Parashewanella spongiae: one gene and its partner. The main gene of each other region encodes a partner of the protein of the gene in region 2 in a complex. Links are inferred from orthologs where the notes say so. Each region holds a gene or a part of one and is shown on either strand. Other genes may lie near its edges.

Region 1 (6,869 bases), 2.1 Mb from region 2 along the record:
TGCAAACCTCAACATTGATGCTTTTATCAGTGGTGAGGCATCTGAGAGAACCTTTCACAGTGCTACCGAGCAAACCATTCACTACTTTGGGGCTGGACATCACGCGACAGAGAAATATGGAGTACAAGCCTTGGGTGAGCATTTAGCAAATCAATTTGGTCTTGAACATCATTTTATTGATATTCCCAACCCTATTTAATCTTAACGTTTTTTTGTATTAGACTTTTAATCTATACATTATTCAAACTGGCTGTAAGACAGAGACTTATTTGTATATTACTTTGATTGTAAGGTGTTAGACCAATCCACATTCAATAGTGATCGCTCAGTAAGAGCGAAAGGCTTTCAGTACAAGGCGCAAGTTTGCAATACTAGCGGGATAATATAAAAACTTGTAACGCAGTAATGGCCTTCTTCCTTCTTGCCCTTTAGGAGCTTACCAGCGACCAAACTACATCATCTAATTGGCTTGATGTAGAACAGCTGTGACACTTCCAATTAGGTTTGTATTGTGCTCGCTGATAGAGCACTGAGTAGATCAAATTTGAGTAAGGATTGGTTTTACTGCACACTTAGGGATCTAGCGATTTAGAAAGTACCAATCTTTGTCATGCCAGCAAAGGCACTAGACTACCGAGATACAAAACTGTCGTTACTTTGTTTCCAGCCTGCGCTGGAGTGACGAGAACTCATCGGTATACTTTCTTCCGCAACTGTCCTTATTTAAAATAGGTACTGCTATGAAATCGCATATTCAAAAAGTTATTGTTCTAACTATTGGCACTGTAGCGCTCTGTCCTTATGCCCATTCAACCAGCATAGGATTCAAGTTTCAAAATATTACCAAAGATCAAACTAAAGTACTTTACATGGGATCATGTGGAAATCAAATAGGAACTGGGGTTAAGACAAGAGAAGGGAACTGCGGAGGGAAAAAAGGGCACGAAGGAAGTTGTGGCGGAAAGCTTTCACAACAAGGCAAATGTGGTGAAGGTAGATGTGGATCCATGAGTTCTCATAAGGGAAAGTGTGGTGAAGGTAAATGTGGAGAAAAAATGACAGGAAAAGCCGCAAAAAGTGGTGAAGGAAAGTGTGGAGGAAAGACAGCACATGAAAGCAAATGTGGAGGAAGCATGTCTGCAGAAGGTAAGTGTGGTGAGGGACGTTGTGGAACTAAAAAAGAAGATCGTTTCTGAAATTAAACACATTAAAGCTTGAAAACTGTTCAAGCTTTAATGTTTAACAAATTAGTTATTTCACCCCGTCGGGGAGAGTAACATTTAACTCAAGCACAGAAAGATTTTCATCATTTTGATCTACGTGAACTGAGACTTGATCCTCGGATATCTGTACGTATTTTCTGATAACTTCAACAATTTCCTGTTTCATCTTAGGAAAGTAATCAGGTGTACTTTGCGCTCCTCTTTGATGAGCAACAATAATTTGTAATCTTTCCTTGGCTAAAGATGCCGAGGAGGATTTTTTATTTATTTTAAAATAATCAATAAGAGACATAATTTAGCTTCCAAATATCCTTTTTAATAATCCTTTCTTTTGTTCTTCTACAAATCGCAAAGGCAAATTTTCACCTAATAAACGAGCAACAGCGTCAGAGTATGCAAGTCCTGCGTCACTAGCTTCATCTAAAATTACAGGAACTCCCGAATTAGAAGCTTTGAGAACAGCTTGAGATTCCGGAATTACACCGAGTAATGGAATAGCAAGAATTTCAGATACATCATCAACACTAAGCATTTCCCCAGATTTTACTCTAGATGGTGAATAGCGAGTTAAAAGTAAAAATTCTTTAATGGGTTCAAGGTTCTGTTCTGCTCTTCGAGATTTACTTTGTAGCATCCCTAAAATTCTGTCTGAATCTCGTACAGAGCTAACTTCAGGGTTTGTTGTTACAATGGCAATATCTGTAAAATATAAAGCCATCATTGCGCCTTGCTCAATCCCTGCTGGCGAATCACAAACAATATAATCGAATTGTTTTGACAATTCATCTAATATTCGACCAACACCTTCTTTCGTTAGAGCATCCTTATCACGAGTCTGTGAAGCAGGCAAAATAAATAGATTTTCACAGCGCTTATCTTTTATCAGAGCTTGATTGAGATTTGCTTCTTGATTGATAACATTGACAAAATCATAAACTACGCGCCGTTCACAACCCATTACTAAATCAAGGTTCCGTAAACCAATATCAAAATCAATAACTACAGTTCTATTGCCTTTCATAGCTAAACCAGTTGCAATCGCAGCACTGGAGGTGGTCTTTCCGACGCCACCTTTTCCGGATGTGACAACAATGATTTGTGCCATATATTTTTCCTTATTTAGCAACTAAAGTGCTAAAGATTCAATAATTAAAGATTTATTTTTTAAGCGAATGCAAGCTGATAGCCCATCGCAATGCTCTTGTAAACTTTCTGTTAACCAATACTGACCAGCAATAGAAACAAGTTCAGCTTCAGTTTTTTTTGCAATGATTATAGAGTGTTCATCACCAGAAGCCCCAGCCATTGCTTTGCCACGTAGGGCTCCATAAATATGAATATTCCCATCAGCGATAACTTCAGCCCCATTACTCACTGCACCAATAACGATGAGATCAGCATTTTTTGCATATATTTGCTGACCTGAACGAACTGTTTTTTTGACTAACATTGTTGTTCTTGCAGGTGGAGGAGGGCAATTAACTGATTTTCCGGATTTCATAATCGCAAGACCAATTGATTTAGCTTGCTGATTAATGGATTGTGCAGCACCTGTAATCCCTACAATAACAAGTTTTTTATTCGATAAGATATCTCTTAATGCTATCAGATCAAAATTATCATTATCGATAAGTGAGAAGTTTAACACTAGTGGTGCACCCAAAAAAAATTGAGGTGCCTGATTAAGCTTGTTATCTAACTCTCTAGATAACAGCTGCAAATCTGAACTTTTTAAATGAAGAACAGATAAAGTAAAGGATGAACCCTTTAACTCGAGATTTGATTCTAGCATCCCGGCTTACGCGCTCCTGAATTTCATCAGATATTATACTGATTCAGATTATTTTTTTATAGCATCATGTTATAGTGTGAACCATTAACTGGCAAGCTGTAACCTAGGGATTTGTAGACAAATATGATATGTGCTGTTTATAAAAGTAGTTTAAAAGAAGAAACATATCTTTTTATAGAGAAAAAAGGGCAGTTTGATAATGTGCCAGAGCCTTTATTAGCAATGTTTGGTACTCCTCAATTACTCATGCTTTTGCCTCTCAGTAAAAGAGAAAAGTTAGGCATTGCTGACATAAACAGAGTAAAAGAAGAAATTCTTAACAAAGGGTTTTACTTACAAATTCCACCTCCAAAAGAAAACTTACTGGACATTCACCGGAAAGAGCTTGGGGTAGAGGCCTAGAGCACACCAAATTGGTGGGTATGACAATATTTACCCATCATGATTATTGGTTTTTAAAGCTAACCTCGTCACTAATTTCAACAAAAACATGTTGTTTTACACTGTCGTTACGCTAGTATTCATACTTAAGTATTATAATAATTAAGCTTGACCACTTTATATTGTTTACTTAATGACAATAACCCAATGCTTAATTTGTTATACATGGACGGTTTATATATGGCAGTTATTAGAACAATAAGATCGGGGTTATTCTGTACAAGTTTACTTCTTGCTCACTCACTTTCAGCTGAAGAACAAAGTTTTCGACAATACGCAGATTCTATAAATCAAGAAGCAATACAGCTAGGTGTAACAGAGCAAACGATTTCTATAATTGAAGAAAAATTAAAATATTTTCGAAAAAAAGTAATAAATAATAATGCCGATTCTAGTTCTGAAGTACATTTCGAAGATTTTTTAACCAAATCACTTGCGGATGAAAAAGTAGACAAGTTACTTAATTTATTTATTACCTACCATCAGCAGCTCACAGAAATTGGTGAACATTACCAAGTTCAACCACGATTTATTCTTGCATTGTGGGGGGAACTTTCAAACGCGGGTACCAGCTTAGATTCCTTTTCCGTTTTATCAGTAATGTTATCAAAAGCTTTTATTAGCCAGTCTGATTTTGACAGAAATCAATATCTTGCTGCCGCAGAGGCATTAAATAGAAATATGGTGAGTATCGAAGAACTGAATAGTGATCATAACGGCTTAATGGGACAGTTAAAAATATCTCCTAAGTTTTTTGAGAAATACGGTCAAGACTGGGACTCTGACGGTAAATTTGATATTTGGCATAATAAGTTAGACAGCTTTGCTACTATTGCCTATTTTTTACAGCAGTCAGGTTGGGATAACTCTCTAACTTGGGGAAGGCAAGTTAAGATTAAAAGCAATTTAACAGAGCCAAAAGATAGTTACCTCGGCACTAAAAGTTTCGCCCAATGGGGAAAACTTGGCGTTACAAAGTTTACCGGAAGTCCTCTTCCAAACCGCCCTGATGTTTTAGCCACTTTCCTTACACCTGCTAACACAAAAGACCGTCATTTTTTAATTTATAAAAATTATAAAATCATCAAAACATGGCCTAATTTTGATGATTATAAAAGCCTAAGCGTCCTCTTTCTTTCTGAGCGCCTAAATGCCTCCATCAAGAAATGGCGAAGCAAGCAGCAACTACAAACTGAAACATGACTATCCAATTTTAATTTTTATTTCTATGTTGGGGTAAAGGATGATGTTTTGTAGTAATATATTTATCCTTTTTTCATTATAAAAAACTATTATGCCGTTCTGGGAATCAAAATCACTTGCTGAAATGTCTACTGAAGAGTGGGAATCATTATGTGATGGTTGTGGAAAATGCTGTTTAAACAAACTCATCGATGATGATACAGAAAAACTTTACTATACAAATTCGGCCTGCAAACTCCTAAACCTCAAACAGTGTAGTTGTAAAAAATACAAAAATCGTTTGAGTATAATTCCAGAGTGTACCGTTATTAAGATCCAAGATTTGCCTGAATTAGATTGGCTTCCTGAAAGTTGCGCATATAAACGTTTATATTTAGGGCAAAAGCTTCCAAGTTGGCATCCACTTATCACAGGCTCAAAGAGTGAAATGCATAAAAAGGGTATGTCTGTAAGAGGAAAGGCCGTTTGCAAAACAAAAATCGACGATATTGAAAATCACATAGTTTCTTGGCCTTTAGAGTTTATAGAATAAAAGAGTACTAACAACCATAAGGTTAGTACTCTAGAGCTATTCGTTAATCTTTTCTGAGAGATCCAAATAATGAAGGCAGAGAAAATAGTCCAAAAGTTATTATATAAATGATAAATACCACTACCATCCATTCTCCCATGGTTACATTAAATAAACTCCAAGGACTATCGCTACACATGCCGGTAGGCATAAAGACAGAAGGTAACCACTCATGAAGTGGCATCCAATTTGGAAACTCAGGTAAAAATGAACAAGTAGCGAATGGAGATGGGTTAGATTGTAGCTGAACAAGCTCAATGGCAACTTTCAAGCCCCAAGCAGCACTTACTCCCCACAATAAAACCCCAATGCTCCTAAATGCCCTAGATTTTGGGTTTATAAAACCAATAAACCCTGCTGCAAAGATTCCAAAAATGGCGAGTCGTTGATATATGCACATCACACACGGATCAAGCTTCATGAAGTACTGAAACCAAAGAGCGGTTATTTCTAATCCCAATGCGGTTCCAATTAATAACAGCCATGATATTCTTTTTTGAGAGAAAATAGTTAACTGGTTCAAATCAAGCTCCGTTTACAAATAGCCCTCCAATTGGAGGGCTAATATTATCGATATCAACACAATTTAAATGTTAATGGCTAGAAACCGCCGTTTCTAAAACTTCGCTCACCGTATGATGCATTAATAATTGTGAATCATAAAAATACTGAGTGAGATCTTCCAGTAATCCCATTTGAATACACATTACGCCAACAATAGATAAAACAATTGTGTAAGGTAATGCCATCCAAACCATACGACCATAAGATAAACGTATAAGTGGAGCTAATGCCGAAGTCAATAAGAATAAAAAGGCTGCTTGTCCATTTGGAGTTGCTACTGAAGGTAAGTTTGTACCCGTGTTAATGGCCACTGCAAGTAAATCGAATTGGTCTCTTGTAATTTGACCATTAATCAGAGCCGTTTTAACTTCATTAATGTATACCGTACCTACAAAAACATTATCACTTACCATCGATAACAAACCATTTGCAATATAAAAAACAACAAGCTGAGTGTTTCCTTCGAAACTCAGAGCCCATTGAATCACTGGTCCAAATAGTTGTTGGTCAATAATTACACCAACAATAGCAAAGAAGACAGCTAATAATGCTGTGAAAGGTAAAGCTTCTTCAAATGCTTTCCCTAATGCATGTTCATCTGTGATTCCGTTAAACGCGGTATTAATTATGATTACAGACAATCCAATGAGACCTACAGAAGCAAGATGGAATGCTAAACCAACAACTAACCATACGCCTACAAGAGCTTGGACAATTAGTTTAACTTTATCTTTTTGTGTTCTAGTTCGGTCTTCATGTTCTGCGTAATCTGATAAGATTTTGTGAACAGCCTCTGGTAATTGAACACCATAGCCACAAATCTTGAATTTCTCTACCAAACCACAAGTAATAATACCAGCGATAAAAACAGGAAAAGTGACTGGTGACATTCTAAGTGCGAACTCACCGAATCCCCAGTTTGCTTGTGCCGCGATAATCAAGTTTTGAGGTTCACCGACCATGGTACAAACACCACCAAGAGCCGTACCTACACCAGCATGTAACAGAAGATTACGTAAAAAGCCGCGGAAGTTTTCGAGTTCTTCCTCGTTAAGTTGCTGTCGTTCTTCTTTTG
Region 2 (6,846 bases):
GTGCGGTTGCCCTGAATTCTGGTTAGTAATAATTATTCAATAAATCGAAAATCTTTTTACGTTGTTTGGGCGAAAAAGCATAATAACTGAAAGAGGTTTTACCGTAGATTTTGTTTTTTATCACTACTCGATGTGGCATGAGCGTAGTAATCCGATAACCTTGAAAATCAGCCTTCTTTATTTCTGTAATGAACCTTTCATCTTTAAATATAATTTTATTTTCATCAATTTCTAATGAGTGAGAACCCGACTTAAATTTAATTTTGATGTAAATGAAAGTGCCAATCGTAAATATAATGACAATAAATATTTCCTGCTTAACAAAACTGGAATCAATAGAAAATACATAATTAAGAATGACAGCCACAAAGGTTAAATAACAGATATAACAAAATGCTTCGTAAAAACGTGAAAAATTATCTTGAAACCGAGTTTGAGCAAACTTCATTTAACTTCCTCATTTTAGCTGAGCTCTGCGTAAGCAAACCTATAATATGTCATACAAGAGTGGGCTGGTATCCAGCGACTGTCTTCGAACAAGAAAAAGGCACTAGACTACCGACAAAAACTGTCTATTTAGCCACTAAATACGTCACTAACTCAATCAGTTGCTGTTCTGATTTAAGCGATGAATAATTAATTTGGTATTTGCCGTTGACGATGAGGGTGGGGATGACGGTGATGTTAAAGTGCTTTACTTCGGCTCGGTTCGCGGCAACGGCTGAATTAACGGTAAATGAATTAACTTGTGCGTAGCTTTTATCATTAAGGCTTGATTGGGTGACTAATTTGAGAACGTCCTCGATATTCTTTGGACGATCTTTGTGTTGATGAATTGCATCGAATAAAACAGTTTCAACTTCAATGTCTTTGTGGAGCCGCTCTGCAAGTACATAGGCTTTACTGAGTTCATTCGTGACCTGAGAGCCGTCAACATGCACTTGTCTAAATTTGATGTTTGTAGGCAGTTTCTTGCGGACAACAGGTGCGAACGTTTTTGAAAATCGGTAGCACTGAGCACAAAAAAATGAAAAGTATTCAGTAAACGTTGGTGTGGATGTAACTGATGGGTTATCAATCGCTTGATAATGAACGCCTTGCTTGAATTCAGTAGCGTGCGACATTGCTGGAAGTAATGACAATATGATTATTATGAGTGGTGCTGTCAATGAGCGTTTCATCTTTTGTTCTTGGAATAGAAATAACGATAAGTGTAAAAAAGGGAGCCTGAGCTCCCTAATTGATATATATGAGTATTACTTATTTTTTTGCTAAATAAAACGCAATCGCTAGGTAATCATCCCACGATTTAATCGCGCCTTTTTCAATGCGGTATTTACCGTTGACGACAAGATCGGGTACACCCGTTACTTTAGCTTTTCGTGCATCTTGGCCCATTTTTTTAGCCTGTGCATTCACCATAAATGAACTCGCCGCGGCATCATATTTTTTCGCGTCTACACCATTGCTAATAAAGACTTGGCGAATATCATCTGCTGATACTAAACGTTTACGTTGTACATGAATTGCATTGAAAAATGCTTTTTCCATTTTGGCTGAAATATTGAGCTGATAAGCCACAGCAAAAGCTTTAGTGAGTTCGACACCCACTTTACCGCCAAGGAAGTCAACATGTGATTGTTTGAATGTCACGCCTTCTGGTAAGCCTTTTTTAAGCTTTGGAAGTACGGTTTGGTAGAAGTTAAAACAATGACCACAAAGAAATGAAAAGTATTCTTTGATTTCTGGCTTGGCAGTTTCTGCCCCGTCATGAATAACGGTGTAATGGACGCCTTCTTTATACTGCGCTGCTTGTGAGAGCATAGGGACTAAAAATAAAGCCGCAGCCATGAATAATATCTTTTTCATTTGGTATCCTATTTTATGTAAGTTGGAACTTCATTACCGAACGGAACTGTATAATTGCCGATAACATAATACGTTTTTACCTATTAACTCAAGTAAATTTCACGAAATTTGCTACTGAAATTGTTACAAATTCAGTAAGGGATTAAGGTTAATGGTGGTTCATTCAATGCCGACAGCTGCTCTTTAAAGGCTAAAATTTGTTGTTCCCAATATTTTTCAGTATTAAACCATGGAAAATGCATTGGAAATGCTGGATCGTCCCAACGTCGACTGATCCATGCATTGTAATACAACATTCTTAGTGCTCTCAAAGGTTCGATCAGTTTTAATTGCTGAGTATCAAACTCGCAAAAGTCTTCATAAGCTTCGAGCAGAATTTCTAATTGCATGGTTTGTTGTGTGCGATCGCCAGTGAGCATCATCCATAGATCTTGGATTGCTGGGCCGCTGCGAGCGTCATCGAGATCCACAAATCCAGGACCATCGGGCGTCCATAAAATGTTGCCGGGGTGCAGGTCACCGTGTAGTCGAATGTGTTGACAATCAATATTCATCCAAATGCTTTTCGCTTCGGATAGAACATGCTCAACAATGGTAAAAAATGGCTCGGCAAGTGATTGAGGAATATGACCAGAGTCTCTTAACCAAGCAATGGCATCATCACCCATGTTTTTAGGAGTTAACATGGGACGGTGATCAAAATCTTGACGCATAGAACATTGATGCAAGCGCCCGATAAAATGACCAACGATTTCCAAATGTTCTAAATTGTCGACTTCAAAATTACGCCCACCAATAGAGGGGAATAACGAAAATTTGAACCCATTATGTTCATGTAACGTGGTGCCATTGATGGTGAGTGGCAAAGCAAGTGGCACTTCAGCGTCAGCGATTTCGTACGAAAACTCATGTTCTTCTATGATTTGCTTGTCGCTCCAACGTTCGGGACGGTAGAACTTTACGACATAGCGTTTGCCATCATCACTGCGAAATTGGTAGACGCGGTTTTCATAACTGTTTAATGCCAATAGCCCTGTTTCAGGATAAATACCTATGCTTTCGATGGCATCAAGAATGCTATCGGGAGTGAGAGATTGGTAATGGAAGCCTGCACTTGGCACATCATTGATTTCAGGCGTTTGGATGATGCTATCCGAGTGTTGATTGCCGTAATTGCCTTCAACAGATAATGTGTCATTATTCATTTGCACTCTCCGCGTCTGGTGGCGATGTTTCAGCCAAGGGTTCAACAATAGCATTTTGAATTAGACCGGACAAAAAGCGTAAAGTTTCCATATCAGACGCTTGCTCGACGCTCAGCCAGCAGCAGTCACCGTAAAATTCATAGTTGAGTGAAATATAACAACCTTCGAAATTGATAAGCCATTGATGACGATCTGCGCCCCAGTGTTTTTCTATTAAGCGACAATCAATAGATTGAATGAAAACATCAGCAAATAAGTCGAACTGTTCAAAATCAATGTCGGCTTGAAATTGAAGGTTCATTGATTCTGTGTCGAGTTGAATATGGCGAAGGTTAAATTTGAGTAAAGGATTGGCCACTTAAAGTTCCATTGAAAAGTATTTGGGCGTATAAATTAGTGATGGATTATACCCTTCAATGGAACGGCTGTATTTGCTTTATTGAGCTGCTTTCTTTTGCGCTTGTTGTATGCGCTTGATACGACCTTCGAATCCGGTCACGGTGCCGTCAGATAAGTCGTTATCCAAGGCTTGTTGACACAAATTGATGGCCAAATCGAAATCGCCATTATCTGTGGCAAGTGTGGCTAATTGCATAAAACCTGTGCCATTTAGTTTGGCTGATGATTCCTGCTGCCCAAACAGAGTTTGATATTGCTGACTCAATGAATAGCCAAAGATCAAATATTGCTGTGTTTTGCGTTGCTTATAACACACAGCAATGGCCGAGAGCATGCCTTGGTATTGTTGGTTTGAATCGTCAGATCTATTCACTTGAGTCATGGCATTAACTAAATTGTCATCGGCCCAATCAAGCTGAGGAGCTTCAGCAACCACGGCGACTTCAGGTTCATCTTCGTGTTGAGTTTCAGCCTTTGGTGAATCTTCTACAGCCACGACTTCTTCAGTCTCTGTAGGAGTAGGGGCTTTTTCAGAGGTTGGCAGAGTTTCACTGCTGTCTTTGCGACGGGCACGGTTGTATAAAAAATATCCCAACCCTACGATTACAACCAGTGCTAAAAATTTAACCAAAATCCTTTCCTCTATCAAGTAATGTTGTTAATCATTGATGTGTTAATTCGCTCACATTCCAAGGTGATGAAATGTTAGAGTCGAATAATTAACCAGTCAAGGCTATATTTAGAGCAATGGTGACTATAAAATCAAGTGTTTATTTGCATTTTTGCTAAGTTTTTCGATATTTAGTCATCATAATCAATAAAAATGATGATTTTTAAGCATTTTTAATTGAATTGGAGTATCTATTTGAGTTCGTTAGTGGAATTTTTGCATCAAGCGTATTGGTGGTTATCACTGATTGGTGGTATTCACTGCGTCGTGCTTGCCTTTATGTTCTTGATTTGGAAAAAACATTCAGACAGTGCGAAAAATCACACGAAATTTTTGATATTTATCACCTTAGCGGTTTACTTTTTTACAGGGTTGCTCAACCGTGAAAACACACCTTTGCCAATGCACTTATTATTGGCGTTAATGACCCCTATTTATTTTCTATTAATGCCGCTGCTTTATCAATACTGTCGCCAAACTTTGCCTACAGCGACACATTCTAGTGTCTTAGTGTGGCACTTAGTTCCAGCTGCAATAGTGGCGCTTAGTGTGGTTTTTTTCTCCACAACCCATTATAACTTGTCCAGTTTTATAATGAGTGAATCAATGCATAACATGACTTTTTTAGGTGTTTTGTTACCGGTTCTGTTGATGATTCAAGTTATTATTTATTCTATTTGTATCGTGAAGTTAATACGTCGATATAAACAGCAACTCAGTATTAACACTGAACCACTTTCCGATGTCACTATACGCTGGCTATTAATTTTAGCCAGTGCCGTGATAGTAAATTGGTTTGTGCGGAGTTTGTTGGCGAGCTTATCGTTTATTTTAGGCGATCAATTTGTCCTTTTTGCTCAAACTGCGATTCAACTAAGTTTATTGTTAACCTTGTATTTGTTAGCTATTTATCGTTTACAGCAGCTTACTATTATTGGGTATCAATCGGGATTGAATACAAGTCATGATGCTAAAGCATCAGAGCAGAACGAAACTGTGTTGAATCAAGATGAAAAGGCATTCTTATCTAAGGTAATTCAAGGTAAAGATTTCTGAATTTAAACTGACATGAATGCATAAAAAAAGAGCTCTAAAGTGAATAGTCGATATTCTGAGTTAATGTTTCTAAATATAAATAGGTAAGCATCATGCAGTCGTATTATCGAATCACATATCTTATTGTCCTTATTGTTACTAACTTAACAATATCAAACGCTTTTGCATCGGACAGCTATTCACAAGCCGTAGATAATTTTTCTCACGCCTCTGAAACACAGCGATATTTGAATAATGCTTATGGTTACGCCATTTTTCCTACTGTCGGTAAAGCTGGGCTGGGAGTTGGTGGCGCCTATGGGCAAGGTAAAGTGTACCAAGCCGGAATAAACACTGGTGATACGACCTTAACACAATTATCAATAGGGTTTCAGATTGGTGGGCAAGCTTACAGTGAAATCATTTTCTTTAAAGATAAAAAAGCTTACGACACATTTACTCGTGGCAATTTCGAATTTAATGCACAAGCCACGGCCGTTGCGATTAATTTAGGCGCCAATGCTCAAATTGGTACAACAGGTAATTCTGTAGGGGCAGGACAATCGGGTGGTAAACAAGCCTCAGCGGGTGAATACATTAACGGCTTGGCCGTTTTCACGGTCGCGAAAGGTGGCTTGATGCTTGAAGCTTCGTTGGCCGGACAATCTTTCAGTTTTAACCCGAGATAATTTTTCTTCCCCCCAGAATAAAAATTATTGTGTTCATCAATCGTTGTTACTGTCTTTGATGCTTTTGAGCGTTCATTGTTCTGTTTTGTGAGCCGCTCACTTAGATGGCTTAGGAAAGTTGCGGAAGAAAGTATACCGATGAGTTCTCGTCATTCCAACGCAGGCTGGAAACGAAGTAACGACAGTTTTGTATGTCGGTAGTCTCGTGCCTTTGTTTTTTCTATAAAAGTCACTGGATACCAGCCTCCGCTGGTATGACAAAGATTGGTACTTTCTAAATCGCTAGATCCCTTAGCTTCATGGCTCACGTCTTAAACAGGTAAACGCTCAAAAAGCACAAAATTTAATCCTGAATGATCAATGTCTTAATGAAAAATTTGATTTTCTTAGGCGTACTGTGTTGCTGCATGTAACACAGTACGCAGCGGCAGCTCCTGCTGAGTTTAAATTTATGTGTGGCAATTCTGATTCTAAGCGACAAACTTGCTCATGAAGCAGTTTGACTTATTGACGAAGTTAATGGATATCTGAATTTTTTCTGTTTAGTGCGCCAGACTTGCTGTCTGAAAAAGTAATAAAACTAAGGTGCAGAATAGATATTTCATTTTTCATCCACTTCCTGCCTTTTTGAGCCTATTCATTCAGTTTAGAGGCAGAAATGAAGCATTGCGATTAAATCCAGTCGAATACTTACCTCTTGTTCAGCATTTGTCAGCACTAAATACTCGTTTTTGTCAGAGTGGGTTTCAGTTGTTTTCGGTACGGCGGTGATCTCACTGCCATCAAGTAGTTCAATTTTGATGGTTTTCCCTTTTATGCAGGCGAGTTCGATTTGATCATAAAGGCTGCAGCTAATAGGTTGATATGGCGTCATCATGGTAACTTATAATGAAGTGAAGGTTGAAATGAACTTAACAAGTAAGTGGTCTTATAAGCAATAGAGAAAATATGCATACGGTGCGAGGTAAATATGGTTCGA

Evidence for each region.
Region 1: the proteins of E2I05_RS19240 (region 2) and dsbB are in contact, whole or in part, in a solved structure (PDB 2HI7), measured with the Escherichia coli proteins. The link is inferred for Parashewanella spongiae from one-to-one orthologs.

What each region holds. Positions count from the first base shown.
Region 1 is NZ_CP037952.1:2,725,937-2,732,805, forward strand. What follows is about bases 3,995-6,869. They hold dsbB (disulfide bond formation protein DsbB), read right to left. Parts: upstream 5,754-6,869; coding sequence 5,235-5,753; downstream 3,995-5,234. Other genes in these bases: E2I05_RS10665 (lytic murein transglycosylase), read left to right, coding at 3,995-4,659; E2I05_RS10670 (YcgN family cysteine cluster protein), read left to right, coding at 4,751-5,191; nhaB (sodium/proton antiporter NhaB), read right to left, coding at 5,824-6,869. Outside these bases: E2I05_RS10635 (Nif3-like dinuclear metal center hexameric protein), read left to right, coding at 1-199; E2I05_RS10640 (HvfA family oxazolone/thioamide-modified RiPP metallophore), read left to right, coding at 741-1,196; cell division topological specificity factor MinE, read right to left, coding at 1,252-1,515; septum site-determining protein MinD, read right to left, coding at 1,519-2,328; septum site-determining protein MinC, read right to left, coding at 2,350-3,015; E2I05_RS10660 (YcgL domain-containing protein), read left to right, coding at 3,139-3,417; more of E2I05_RS10665, read left to right, coding at 3,637-3,994. UniProt on the Escherichia coli protein: Required for disulfide bond formation in some periplasmic proteins such as PhoA or OmpA. Acts by oxidizing the DsbA protein.
Region 2 is NZ_CP037952.1:4,871,537-4,878,382, reverse strand. Bases 66-2,917 are described here. They hold E2I05_RS19240 (thiol:disulfide interchange protein DsbA/DsbL), read right to left. Parts: upstream 1,870-2,917; coding sequence 1,261-1,869; downstream 66-1,260. Other genes in these bases: E2I05_RS19235 (serine/threonine protein kinase), read right to left, coding at 2,001-2,917; E2I05_RS19245 (thiol:disulfide interchange protein DsbA/DsbL), read right to left, coding at 573-1,181; E2I05_RS19250 (hypothetical protein), read right to left, coding at 66-448. Also shown: more of E2I05_RS19250, read right to left, coding at 23-65; more of E2I05_RS19235, read right to left, coding at 2,918-3,074; E2I05_RS19230 (DUF3630 family protein), read right to left, coding at 3,067-3,432; E2I05_RS19225 (hypothetical protein), read right to left, coding at 3,511-4,104; E2I05_RS19220 (hypothetical protein), read left to right, coding at 4,339-5,199; E2I05_RS19215 (lipid-binding SYLF domain-containing protein), read left to right, coding at 5,292-5,867; E2I05_RS19210 (Rho-binding antiterminator), read right to left, coding at 6,514-6,744; E2I05_RS19205 (DUF1223 domain-containing protein), read left to right, coding at 6,838-6,846. UniProt on the Escherichia coli protein: Required for disulfide bond formation in some periplasmic proteins such as PhoA or OmpA. Acts by transferring its disulfide bond to other proteins and is reduced in the process. DsbA is reoxidized by DsbB. Required for pilus biogenesis.